3 regions of the Arthrobacter sp. P1_B4 genome follow, and region 3 is predicted to be linked to each of the others. Evidence: riboswitches for the same ligand, from Rfam matches in the RefSeq annotation. Region 3 holds a riboswitch; each other region holds the start of a gene.

Region 1 (4,334 bases), on a different contig from region 3:
CACCCAGGGCACGCTGGTGTCCAGCTGGTTCCAGATCAGGCCCAGCACGCCGTGCGGCCGCAGGATCCGGGCAATCTCGGCGCAGGCCAGGCCTGGGTCGCACCAGTGCCACGCCTGGGCAACCGTGACCAGGTCAAAGGACTCCGGCTCGAGACCGGTGTCCTCGGCGCTGCCCTCGATGGCGGTGACGTCCGGCAGGGTCCGGCGCAACTGCTCAAGCATGTCGGCAGAGGGGTCCACGGCCACCGTGGCCAGTCCGCGTTCTGCCAAAAGGGAAGTGAACTTCCCGGTGCCCGCGCCAATGTCCGCGGCGTCCCTGGCTCCCGCCCGGACCAGCCAGTCGGCCGACTCCTGCGGATAGCCGGGGCGGACGCGTTCATAGTGCTCGCCGCCGTCCTGGAAGCTTTGTCCGAGTTCCTGGCGCCGCTCGCTGTGCAGCTTCGGTCCGCTGTGGAGCCTGGGTCCGGCGCTTGCCACGTGCGATCTCCTTCGGGAAGGTCCTGCTTGTTACAGATACCTTTCGAATTTACCGCACCCGCGCCGGGCCCCGGTCCTGCGCTAGTCGAGGGTGCAGGGCGCAGCGCCGGCCGTGCCCGGGGTGTTCGGCGCCCAGTGGGGGTAGCTGCGGGTATCGTTGGCCGGCACCCAGCGCCCGGCGTCCACCACGTAATCCCAGCCGAGTCCGTTTTGCCGCAGCTGCTGCAGGCCGGCCAGCAGGCGTTCGGCGTCCTCCAGTCGTGAGCCGAGGCCGAAGCTGGCCCGCAGGGAGCCGGCGGGCAGGCCGAGCCGCTTGAGCAGCGGGTGGGCGCAGAAGCGGCCGTCGCGCAGGCCAATGCCGTGTTCGGCCGACAGGTAGGCGGCCACCAGTCCGGCGTCGTAGCCTGCCACGGAAAAGTTCACGACGCCGATCGTGCCGGTGTCCGGCTGATCGCCTCCAGTGGAAGAAGCGGAGGAAGAATCGGAAGCAGAATCGGCAAAGATCCGGTGCACGGTTACCCCTTCGATGCCCTGGAGGCCCTCGACGAGGAAGGACCGGATGGCGTCCTCGTGGGCCTGCCACTGCTCCGGGTCCAGGGCTGCAATGACCTGGGTGGCGCGGGCGAGGGCCGCCGCACCGAGGACGTTCGGCGAGCCGCCCTCGTGCCGGGCGGGTCCTGTGGTCCAGCTGACGGAGTCGAGCCGGGCATCGCGGACCGCGCCGCCGCCGGCCAGGTGCGGGGTGCCGGCGTCGAGCCAGTCCGTCCGTCCCACCAGCACGCCGGCGCCGAACGGGGCGTACAGCTTGTGCCCCGAGAAGGCGAGGTAATCGACGTCGTCCGCGGCGATATTGATCCGCCGGTGCGGGGCGAGCTGCGCGGCGTCGACAACGATCCTGGCGCCGTATTCGTGCGCCAGTGCGGCCAGGGTCCGGATGGGGAGGATCTCCCCGGTGACGTTGGAGGCGCCGGTGACGGCCAGCAGGCTGACGCCGCCGCGGGCGAGTTCGTCGCGCAGGCGGTCCACGGTGGCCGCGAGGGTGGCGGCGGCCACGACGCTGCGGTGCGGGACATTCTGCCAGGGCAGGAGGTTGGCGTGGTGTTCGATGTCGAGGTAGAGGACCTCGCCCGCGGGCCGCCCGTCGCGCAGCGGCAGGCAGCCGGCCAGCAGGTTCAGGGAATCGGTGGTGTTGCGCGTGAAGATCACGGAATCGCCGGGCCGGCCGCCCACGAAGTCCCGCACGATGTCCCGGGCGTTCTCGTAGACGGAGGTGCTGATCTGCGATGCGTAGCCGGCCCCGCGGTGCACGCTTGCGTAGTACGGCAGGATTTCGTTCAGGTATGCCGAGACCACGGACAGGGCCGGGGCGGAGGCGCCGTAGTCGAGGTTGGCGTAGCGCGCGTGGCCGCCGGTGATCAGCGGGGCCTGGATTTCGGCCCCGGTGACGGCTGCCAGCGGGCGGGCCGCGAGGGCAAGCCGTGCATGGAATTCAGGGGCAACGGGGAAAATGGCAGTTGTCATGGGACCTCACTCGAACAGGACCCCACACCGTGGGAATCCGCGCTTGCCGGGTCCGTTCCGGACCGGCCAGGTCGTCACCCGGGGCACCCCACCGCGACTGGAGGGTTGCCGGCCAGCAAACCGGGGTTTAGCGCTGGCACTCGTGACCTGCATCGAGCGTAGGACATTGGCGCAGCCGGGGAAAAGGCGGCCGCCGATTGTGAAGCGGATTATTACGGGCGCGGATCAGTTGTTCGGGTGGGCCTGGAAGAGGTCGTCGAGTCCGGGGTTGAGCCGCTTGAGCACTTCCGAGTGCAGGATCGAATTGGTGGCCAGGGCGTTGCCCCCGAAGGGGCCGTCCTCGCCTTCGAGCGAGGTGAAGCGGCCGCCGGCCTCGGTCACGATCGGCACCAGGGCGGCCATGTCGTAGAGATTCAGCTCGGGTTCGCAGGCGATGTCCACGGCGCCCTCGGCCACGAGGCAGTACGACCAGAAGTCACCGTAGGCGCGGGTCCGCCACACTTCCTCGGTCAGGCCCAGGAACTCATCCAGGTTCCCGCGTTCCTTCCAGCCGCCAAGGCTGGAGTAGGACAGCGACGCGTCCTCGAGATTGGAGACGTTGGATACCTTCAACCGTGTGGCGGCGGCGAGCGAGCGGCCGGTGTAGGCGCCTGCACCCTTGGCGGCCCACCAGCGCTTGCCCAGTGCCGGCGCGCTGACGACGCCGACCACCGGCTCGCCCTCATCGACGAGGGCGATCAGGGTGGCCCAGACCGGGACGCCGCGGACAAAGTTCTTCGTGCCGTCGATCGGGTCGATGATCCACCGGCGGGAACCGTGGCCCGAGCTGCCGAACTCTTCGCCCAGGACCGCGTCACGCGGACGTGACCGGGAGAGCTGGCCGCGGATGGCCTCTTCCGCGGACTTGTCGGCATCGGTGACGGGTGTGAGGTCGGGCTTCGTCTCGATCCGAAGGTCGAGCGCCTTGAAGCGGCTCATGGTCTGGGAATCGACCGAATCTGCCAGTACATGGGCAAGGCGCAGGTCATCGTTGTAGCTCGAAGCGGGTTGGCTCATGGTTCCAAACTACCGTCAAACCGGGCTGCCGGGCGGGAGGCCGCGGCTCGGCGCCGCCGCCCCGTTGCCGGTCCGGCTAGGAGACGGTGCCCAGTTCCTTGGTTTCCTGCGCTTCCATCCGCGGGTCAGTGCCCAGCAGCCGGCGCAGGGACGCGAGCCTGGCCGGTCCCGAGGGCCCCGCGTGCCCGGCCGCAACCCACTTGTCGACCCCGCAGTTGACGGCGGTGGAGTCATGCTTGCAGCCGCGTTCGCAATCATCGGTGCCCGGTTCCAGGTCCGGGAAGGAACGCAGGATCCGGTCCGGGTCCACGTGGGCCAGGCCGAAGGACCGGATGCCGGGGGTGTCGATGATCCAGCTCCCGGCCGGGGCATCGTTGACTTTGAGCGCCAGTGCCGACGAGGACGTGTGGCGGCCGCGGCCGGTGACCGCGTTCACGCCTCCCGTGGCCCGCTCGGCCCCGGTCAGGGCGTTGACCATGGTTGACTTGCCGACGCCGGAGTGGCCCAGCATCACGGTGACCTTGCCGTCGAGGTAGTCGCGCAGCTGGGATACCGCGTCCTTGTCGAGCCGGGCGGAGAGCCCGTCGTCGGAGCGGGCGTCGATGCCGGAAGCGGCGGAGTCGGCGGTCTTGGAGATGATGACGGGGAAGTCGAGGTGCTGGTAGTTGGACAGCAGCTCGGCGGGATCCTTGACGTCGGCCTTGGTGACGAGCAGCAGCGGTTCGATGCCGGCGTCGTACGCGGCGACCAGTGCGCGGTCGATGAAACCGGTCCGCGGCTCGGGGTTGGCGGCGGCGACCACCACCACCAGCTGGTCGGCGTTGGCCACGACGGCACGTTCGATCGGGTCCGTGTCGTCGGCGCTGCGGCGCAGCAGCGTCTTGCGGTCCTGGATCTTGACCAGCCGCGCCAGGGTGTCGGGCTCGCCGGTGACGTCCCCGACGAGGGAGACGAAATCGCCGGCAACCACCGGGTTGCGGCGCAGCTCCCGGGCACGGGCCGCGATGATCTTGCGTTCGTCCGCGGTCCCTTCGCCGACGACGGCGGTGTAGCGGCCGCGGTCAACGGTGATGATGCGTCCGGTGACGGCGTCGTCGTAGCTGGGCCGGTCCTTGGTGCGGGGCCGGGTGCCCTTCTTGTTCGGCCGGATCCGGACGTCGGACTCGTCCCAGGAATCAGTGCTGCGTGCCACCGGCGGTGTCCTCATCTGCGGCGGGTCCCTGGGCCAGCATCGCTTCCCAGAGTTGCGGGAAATCGGGCATGGTCTTGGCCGTGGTTGC
Region 2 (4,334 bases), on a different contig from region 3:
AAGTGGCCGAAGACGATGCCGCCGATCGGGCGGGCAATGAAGCCGACCGCGTAGGTGAGGAAAGCGGCGAGGATGCCATCCAGTTCCGAACCGGTGTTCGGGAAGAACAGCTTGCCGAACACAAGGGTGGCGGCGGAGGCGTAGAGGAAAAACTCGTACCACTCAACCACGGTGCCGGCCATGGAGGCCGCCACCACCTTCTTCAGGCCGGACGTTTTGACGTCGGTTTCTTCAGCGCGCCTTGCGGKGTTTTCCGTACTCATCGTGACTCCTTCGGCGTCTCCATCGACACCCTGTGGACCATTGGACTGAGGACGCTTGTGATTTAGGGCACAGGGCGTCATTCCCCATGAGTATGGACGCTCCGGCCCTCAGCCTCAACGGCCATTAGTGCAGAGCGCATCTGCAAAAATGCACAAGCGGGCCGGCCTAGTGGCTGAAGAAGGTCTCCCGGAGCTGCCCGCTGAGCTGGCCGATTTCGGTCAGGAAGCCGTCGTGGCCGATTGGCGCTTGAATGATATGCAGTTCCGGGCCGCCCGGCAGGGCCTCTGCCAGTTGACGGGACTGGGCCGGGAAATACAGGCGGTCCGAGTCCACGGCCGCCACCAGGAATTCTGCGGTGGCCGGGGCCAGTGCCTCCCCGAGACCTCCGCGCCCCCGGCAGACATCGTGGCTCATGAGGGCTTCGGTGATCGCGATGTAGCTGTTCGCGTCGAAACGCCGGGCCAGTTTGCTGCCCTGGTGGTCCAGGTAGCTTTCCACCTGATAGCGCCCGCGTCCGGCCAGCGATCCGGCTTCCAGGGGCGTCTCGGACTCTTGGGCGTTGCGGCCAAACCGGCCGTCCAGTTCGGCCGCTGAGCGGTAGGTGATGTGCGCGATGCGGCGGGCGAGGGCGAGCCCCGACTCGGGTTCCGGGCCGCCGTAGTAGTCCCCGCCCCTGAAGTGGGGGTCCTGGCGGATGGCCAGCGTCTGTGCCTGCGCGAAGGCAATCTGTTCGGCAGTGCTGCTGGCGCCGACGGAAATCACGGCGCAGCGCCGGACCCGGCCGGGAAACGTGACGGCCCATTCAAGGGCCCGCGCGCCGCCGAGCGAGCCGCCCAGCACCGCGTACCAGCTGCCGATGCCCAGGGCATCGGCCAGCCGCGCCTCGGCGGCGGCGGTGTCCCGCAGGGTGACCAGCGGGAACCGCGATCCCCAGGGGCGCCCGTCGGGGGCCGGGGTGGAAGGTCCGGTGGATCCGTAGCAGCCGCCCAGGATGTTGATCGAAACGACGAAGTACTTGTCCGTGTCCACGGGAGCCCCGGGTCCGGCGAGCTGTTCCCACCAGCCGGGCTCCCCGCTCTCGCCGCGGGTCACGTGTGTGTCGCCGGTCAGGGCGTGTTCAATGAGCACTGCGTTGGAGGCGTCCGCGTTCAGGGTCCCCCACGTCTCGTAGGCGAGCACCACATCCGGCAACGGAGTCCCGGATTCGAGCTGCAGATCACCGATCCTGACGAACTGGACGGTCCCGTCAGGGGTACGGGATGGTTTGGTTTCGGGAACACCCGTGCGGGTGACGGCAATCGTCATGTGAGGACCTATCTTCGCGCTTGCCCGCCGTCAGCTGACCGGCAGGCCAGGTCTTCACCCGGGGCACCCCGCCGCAAAAGGAGGGTTGCCGGCCAGCAAGCCGGGGCTGTCGCTGGCACTCATGACCTGGTACGAGTCTACGAAACAGGGTGCGGAAATCACGAAGATTATGACTTCCATGTGACAGCCGGACCCGTCAGCACCGCAGTTTCCCCACCTTTGACAGCCGTGACCGGCGGGTCGCGCCGAAGTGCCGGCGATTCCCGGCGTCATGCCAGCAAGGTGGGGAAATTCCGCGTGGGCTTCCGTCTAGGCGGTCTTGGCCGCGCGGAATCCGGCGTCGAGGTCCGCCAGGATGTCGTCAATATGCTCCAGTCCCACCGAAAGCCGCACCAGCCCGGGATTCACCCCGGCGATCACCTGCTGTTCGGGCGAGAGCTGGCTGTGGGTGGTCGACGCCGGATGGATCACCAGCGACCGGACATCGCCGATGTTCGCGACGTGCGAGTGCAGTTCGAGGGCATCGACGAACCGCTTGCCGGCCTCCGCTCCCCCGGCGATGTTGAACGCCACGACGGCGCCGGTCCCCTTGGGCCCGTACTTGCGGCCGCGCTCGTACCAGGGGCTGGACGGCAGCCCGGCGTAGGCGACCGATTCGACGTCGTCCCGCCCCTCCAGCCATTGCGCCACCTTCGTGGCGTTGGCCACGTGGCGCTCGACGCGCAGGCTCAGCGTTTCGATGCCCTGGGCGATGAGGAAGGCGTTGAACGGGGACACCGCGGAGCCGAGGTCGCGCAGGAGCTGGACCCGGGCCTTGAGGATGTAGGAGAGGTTCGCGCCCAGCGCGCCCTCGGCTCCGAGGTCGCGGGCGTAGACCAGGCCGTTGTAGGTCGGGTCCGGGGTGTTGAAGCCGGGGAACCGCTCCGGGTCCTTCCCGAAGTCGAAGTTGCCGGAGTCCACGATCACGCCGGCGATTGCGGCGCCGTGCCCGCCGAGGTACTTGGTCGCCGAATGGACCACGATGTCCGCGCCCCACTCGATCGGCCGGATCAGGTAGGGGGTGGAGAGCGTGTTGTCGACCACCAGCGGCACGCCGGCCTCGTGCGCCACGCGGGAGACGCCCTCGATGTCCAGGACGTCCTGGCGGGGGTTGGAGACCACTTCGCCGAAAAACAGCTTGGTGTTGGGCTGGACGGCGTCCCGCCACTGGTCCAGGTTGTCCGGGTCCGCCACGAAGGTCACGGAGATGCCGAACTTCTTCAGCGTGTGCGCGAGCAGGTTGTAGGTTCCGCCGTAGAGGCTGGGGCTGGCCACCACATGGTCCCCGGCCTCGGCGATGTTGAGGATCGCGAACGTCTCGGCGGCCTGGCCGGAGCTGAGCAGCAGCGCCGCGAGGCCTCCTTCCAGGCTGGCGACGCGCTGTTCGACGGCGTCCTGGGTCGGGTTGCCGATCCGGGTGTAGATGGGCGCGAGCTCGGCGAGCGCGAAGCGGTTCGCGGCGCTTTCGGCGCTGGGGAACACGAACGACGTCGTCTGGTAGATGGGCAGGGAACGCGCGCCGGTGGCGCTGTCCGGCTCCTGGCCGGCGTGGATCTGGCGGGTTTCAAAGGACCAGGCATTGGACATTGGTGCTCCTCGAGTCACTGGGCACAGCACCGGCCGGGGCTTTCGGCCCGAACCGGAACAGGCGCCGCGCTTGCCCTCCAGCGGGCGCCGGACGGCCAGGTCTTCACCCGGGGCACCCCACCGCGATACGAGGGTTGCCGGCCAGCAAGCCGGGGCTGTGCGCTGGCACTCATGACCTGGCTTCAGTGTAGGAATGGCGGCGGAGCCCTGGATAGCTTTGTGACGAAGATGAAGAGGGCTGCCGTGACGGAGCATCCGGGGCGCCGCGTTCGGCGCCCCGGGACGTCCCATGACGGTTAGGGGAGCCTAAGCTGAGAGGTCCATCACAAAGTGCCAAGATGATGGCATGCGCATGGATCACGTTTCTTACGCCTGTGAACACGATGGCTTGGCAGCCACCACTGAACGTATTGCGTCTGCCCTCGGCGTTGAAGCCGTGAAGGGTGGAGTGCACCCCCGTTTCGGGACACGCAACATGATTATCCCGCTCGCGGGACACAAGTACCTGGAAGTCGTGGAGGTCCTGAACCACCCGGCCTCCGACAAGGCCCCGTTCGGCCAGGCCGTCCGGGCACGCTCCGAGGCCGGCGGCGGCTGGATGGGCTGGTGCGTCGAGGTTGACGACCTGGCCCCGTTCGAGGAGCGGCTCGGCCGCGCCGCCGTCAACGGCAACCGGAAGTTTCCCGACGGCCGCGAACTGATCTGGAAGCAGATCGGCATCCTGGGGCTCATCGCCGACCCCCAAGTGCCGTACATGCTCAAGTGGGAGGGCGACCCGGAGTTGCACCCGTCCAACGCCTACGCGAGCGATGTCAAGATGTCCGCACTGACCATTGCCGGTTCGGCCGCGCGCGTCACGGAGTGGCTGGGCGAACCGGTTGAAAAGCCGCTGGAAGACGTCGCCGTGAACTGGATCGCGCCGCACGGGACTCCCGGCATCCTCTCTGTCACCTTCGAGACCGCCTCCGGAGCGGTCACGATCTAACGCTCCACCTGCCCCACGCTTCGGCCGCCATCTCTTAGGTGCCAACGTTGTCACCTAGGAGACGGCGGCCGAGATCATTTAAGGCCTGCCGATGGCGCCGGCTGTACGGGCAACGCCATCAGCCCAGGCCCACGGCCCTGCCGAACAGGCTGAA
Region 3 (4,334 bases):
CGCCGTTGGAGAGCGGGCCGTAGAGCTCGTAGGTGTGCGCGGTGACCCAGGCGAGGTCGGCCGTGCACCAGTGCACGTCCTTCTCCCGCAGCGCAGGGTCGGGGTTGCTGAACAGGTGCTCGAAGCTCCATGACGCCTGTGTGAGGTACCCGCCGGAGGTGTGGACCAGGCCCTTGGGCTTGCCGGTGGTGCCGGAGGTGTACATGATGAACAGCGGCGTCTCGGCGTCGAACGCCTCGGCTTCGTGAGTTTCGGAGGCCCGCCCGACGGCGTCGTGCCACCACACGTCGCGGCCGGCGGTCATCGGGACGGTGTCCAGCTCGTCCGCGGGAGTGGTCCGGTTGACCACCAGGACGTGTTCGATGGCGTTGTCGCCGGCGACGGCGGCGTCCGCGTTGTCCTTGACCGGCACGGCGGTGCCGCGGCGGAACTGGCCGTCGGTGGTGACCAGGAGCTTGGCGCCGGTGTCCTCCACCCGGAACTTCAGGGCCTCGGCGGAGAACCCGCCGAAGACCAAGGAATGGATCGCGCCGATCCGGGCCACTGCGAGGGTGATGATCACGGTTTCGGGGATGACGGGGAGGTAGATGACCACCCGGTCGCCCTTGGTGATACCGAGATCCAGGAGGGCATTGGCGGCTTTGGAAACCTCGCGCTGGAGTTCGGCGTAGGTGACGGCGCGGCGGTCGCCGGGCTCGCCCTCAAAGTGCAGGGCCACCTTGTCTCCACGCCCCGCCGCTACGTGGCGGTCGACGCAGTTGTAGGCGACATTGAGCCTGCCCCCTTCGAACCAGGTGATCTGCGGTCCGGTGCCGGCCACGACGTCGGCAGGGACCCGGCGGTGCGCGGTGTGCCAGGGCTTGGTTTGCTCCGTTGCGCCGCCAGGCAGGTCCGCCCAGTCGAGGCGGAGAGCCTGGGTTTCCCAGAACGCAACCGTCTCTGCCTGGACAGTACCCGCGGTCGCGGCGGCGCCGTGCCGGGGAGGGTGGTCTCCGGAGGTGGTGCTGCGGTGACGCGCCGGCCCGTCGGCGGGGACGCCGTGCACTGCGCCGTCCGTGGGCTCGTTCAGGGACCATCCCGAAGAGCCGCGAGAGGAGCCGGGCGCGTCACGCAGCCCTGCTTCGTTCGCCGTCGCGTCCGAAGTGGTTTGTGGGAATGCCTCGGACGCAGTCCGGGCAAAGGTGGGCAGAGCGGAAGAATTCTCAGGGGTCATTGCTGCACTCCATCGGTCCTGGCAGTAGCACCCCTTGGTTGCTCCGGCGCCCTCGAATATCACCGAAGGAGGGCGGAGCGGTTGCGTGGGAATGGTCGTCTCACGTCACCGGGGGGTTGCTGCGGCGTCATCGATCCAGGTCTCTCGGCCGCTCGGGATGGTCACTACCTACTAGAACTTCAGATGCACGATTCCGCAAAATCGGCGTGCGGGAGCGCCGTAATATTCGTTCACCCGGCATGCGTCCGGCCCAAATCATTCATTTATTCGACAATTGTCCGGAAAGGTCGCAGGAGTATGGTTGATGCATGGCCCATGTTAACGATCCGGCAGTCATTGACCGCCTCATGCGAACCAAAGGCACGTGGGCGGTGGTCGGCCTCACCACCAACGAATGGCGCTCGGCGTATGAGGTCTCCCTCTATGTCCGGGACCGGATGGGCATGGAAATCATCCCGGTCAACCTGCCCGGCGACGACGTCCACGGCGAGAAGGGGTACCGTTCCCTGACTGACATCCCGGCGGAGAAGCACCCGATCGACGTCGTGGACTGCTTCGTCAACTCCCACAGGGTGGGCGCAGTCATAGACGAGGCCATCGCGGTAGGTGCCAAGGCCGTCTGGCTGCAGCTGGGCGTCTTCGATGACGCCGCGACGGACCGCGCGAAGGCCGCCGGGCTGGACGTCGTCGTGAACGCGTGCCCCGCCCGCGAAGGCTGGCGCGTGGGCATCTGACGGCCCGGGAATGACGATCAACAGATCGGGAAGAGTCGGTTACAAAATGTGACCGGCTTTTTCCGTATCCGGCCTCATGCCGTGTGAGATGGACTCGTAACCATCCCGAGCGGCTGAGAGATCTGGCTCCGTGACGCCGCAGCAACCCCCTCCTTTGAGGACGGTGCTACCGCCAGGACCGATGGAGAACCACTGTGTTCTGAGGCTCCCCGGCTTCGCTCAGCGCTGCCCGGAAGCCAGGACCCAGGGCTTTCCTCGGGCGAGCCCGGAGGAAATCATGAACACGCAGACAGCGGCAGCGCCGCGGCCCCGAGCAGGTGGGGGCCTGTGATCGAGATCCAGAACGTCAGCACGTCATTCGCCTCGGCCGCGGGACCTTTCACGGCCGTCGATGACGTCAGCCTGCACATCAGGCGGGGCACCATCCAGGGCATCATCGGGTTCTCCGGCGCCGGCAAATCCACGCTGCTGCGCAACATCAACCTCCTCGAGCGCCCGACGTCGGGCCGCGTCCTGGTGGACGGCGTGGACCTGGTGACCCTGTCCGACGCCGAGCTGCGGACCAAGCGGCACGACATCGGCATGATTTTCCAGCACTTCAATCTCCTCAACAACCTCACAGCCCAGGAAAATGTGGAGCTGTCCCTGAAGTTCGCCGGCGTGGGGAAGGCGGAACGCCGGCGGCGGGCCGCCGAAACCCTGGAAATCGTGGACCTCGCCGACAAAGCGGGAACGTATCCGGCCAAACTCTCCGGGGGCCAGAAACAGCGGGTGGCGATCGCCCGCGCCCTCGCCACCGGGCCCAAAGTGCTGCTCTGCGACGAGCCGACGTCGGCCGTGGATCCCCGGACGACGTCATCGGTCCTGCAGTACCTGGCCGACGTCAACGCCGAATTCGGCATCACAATCGTGGTGGTCACCCACGAGATGAATGTCATCAAGGCCATCGCGGACAACGTCGCGGTCATGGAAGAAGGCCGGGTCGTGGAGCAGTTCGACCTCGCCGAACTCCAACGCCCCGGCTTCCACCCGGCGACGTCGATCGGCCGCTACCTGGTCTCCGATGAGATCCAGCTGGACCGCTCCGGGAGGGGCGCCCACACCACAGCCGCGTCGGAGGGCCTGATCAATGTTTGACCGCATCCTGGAAGTCCTGCCCGAAATCGGCGTCGCCATGGGGCAGACCCTCACCATGCTGCTGGTGGCCATCCCGCTGGCGGTGCTGCTCGGGACACCGCTGGGTGTCCTGCTCTACACCATCGGTCCCAACGGGCTCAAGCACAGGCCAAAGCTGCACCGGGTCCTGGACGGGCTGGTCAACCTGCTCCGCTCGTTCCCGTTCCTGATCCTGCTGATCGCAATCATTCCCGTGACTAGGTTCATTGTCGGCACGACCATCGGCACGGCCGCCGTCATTGTCCCGCTGACCCTCAACGCCATTCCGTATTTCGCCCGCTTCGTGGAACAGAACCTGAGCCAGCTCGGCGGCGGAGTGGTCGAAGCGGCACGGTCCATGGGCGCCAGCCGGTCCCAGATCGTCCGGGACGTCCTGATTGTGGAGGCGAAGCCCGGACTCGTCAGCTCCATCACCATCATGACCGTCAGCTTCATCTCCTACTCGGCGATGGCCGGCCTGGTGGGCGGCGGCGGAATCGGCGACTTCGCCATCCGGTACGGCTATTACCGCTACGAGACACCGCTCATGATCACCGCCATAGTCCTGATGATCCTGCTGGTCACCATCGTTCAGCTGGGCGGATCCTATGTTGCCCGGCGCCTGGACAAGCGCCTCTGAGCGCCGGCAGCACCATCGTCCCACCTCCCACAGCGGAAAGCACCCCATGACTTCAACACCCAGTACCCGTTTCGACGGACCCCGCCCCCGCCTGCTGATCAGCGCCTTCGTGATGAACACGTCCAGCCACATCATGGGCGGCCAGTGGCGGCGCCCGGAAGCCCAGCAGCACCGGTTCAACGAACTCCAGCTCTGGATCGACCTGGCCCGCCAGCTCGAAGACGCCAAGTTTGACGCGATCTTCTTCGCCGACGTCGTCGGTCTCTACGGCGACTACGACGGCGGGTGGGCATCGCTGCTGAAAAAGGGCCTGCAGGTGCCGTCCAACGACCCCCTTATCCTGCTCTCCGCGCTCGCGACCGGAACGCGGGAGATCGGACTGGCCGCGACGTCGTCGGTGATTCAGAGCCACCCGTTCCAGTTCGCCCGGCAGATGTCCACCCTGGATCACATCAGCGACGGCCGGGTGGCCTGGAACATCGTCACCAGCGTGCTGGAAAACGCGCACCGGAACTTCAACGCCACCGAGCTGACCAGGCATGACGAACGCTACGACTGGGCGGACGAATACGTCGAGGCCGCCTACAAATTG

Evidence for each region. Region 3 has a riboswitch for S-adenosylmethionine ahead of AC1D1W_RS07485 (methionine ABC transporter ATP-binding protein). Riboswitches for the same ligand answer to the same signal wherever they lie in the genome.
Region 1: linked by a shared signal. The riboswitch ahead of AC1D1W_RS07255 (aminotransferase class V-fold PLP-dependent enzyme) and the one ahead of AC1D1W_RS07485 (methionine ABC transporter ATP-binding protein) in region 3 are both predicted to bind S-adenosylmethionine.
Region 2: linked by a shared signal. The riboswitch ahead of metX (homoserine O-acetyltransferase MetX) and the one ahead of AC1D1W_RS07485 (methionine ABC transporter ATP-binding protein) in region 3 are both predicted to bind S-adenosylmethionine.

What each region holds. Positions count from the first base shown of each region.
Region 1 covers NZ_JBFTZW010000011.1:50,824-55,157, reverse strand. Annotated here, with positions in the region: gene AC1D1W_RS07260 (class I SAM-dependent methyltransferase) at 1-477, opposite strand, end outside; gene AC1D1W_RS07255 (aminotransferase class V-fold PLP-dependent enzyme) at 559-1,998, opposite strand; SAM riboswitch class IV at 2,033-2,146, opposite strand; gene hisN (histidinol-phosphatase) at 2,224-3,054, opposite strand; gene rsgA (ribosome small subunit-dependent GTPase A) at 3,131-4,246, opposite strand; gene aroA (3-phosphoshikimate 1-carboxyvinyltransferase) at 4,230-4,334, opposite strand, start outside.
Region 2 covers NZ_JBFTZW010000005.1:37,671-42,004, reverse strand. Annotated here, with positions in the region: gene AC1D1W_RS03990 (MFS transporter) at 1-263, opposite strand, end outside; gene metX (homoserine O-acetyltransferase MetX) at 430-1,569, opposite strand; SAM riboswitch class IV at 1,581-1,696, opposite strand; gene AC1D1W_RS03980 (bifunctional o-acetylhomoserine/o-acetylserine sulfhydrylase) at 1,879-3,195, opposite strand; SAM riboswitch class IV at 3,257-3,372, opposite strand; gene AC1D1W_RS03975 (VOC family protein) at 3,542-4,180, shown strand; gene AC1D1W_RS03970 (CPBP family intramembrane glutamic endopeptidase) at 4,299-4,334, opposite strand, start outside.
Region 3 covers NZ_JBFTZW010000012.1:5,724-10,057, reverse strand. Annotated here, with positions in the region: gene acs (acetate--CoA ligase) at 1-1,213, opposite strand, end outside; gene AC1D1W_RS07490 (CoA-binding protein) at 1,522-1,947, shown strand; SAM riboswitch class I at 2,045-2,135, shown strand; gene AC1D1W_RS07485 (methionine ABC transporter ATP-binding protein) at 2,275-3,084, shown strand; gene AC1D1W_RS07480 (methionine ABC transporter permease) at 3,077-3,742, shown strand; gene AC1D1W_RS07475 (LLM class flavin-dependent oxidoreductase) at 3,789-4,334, shown strand, end outside.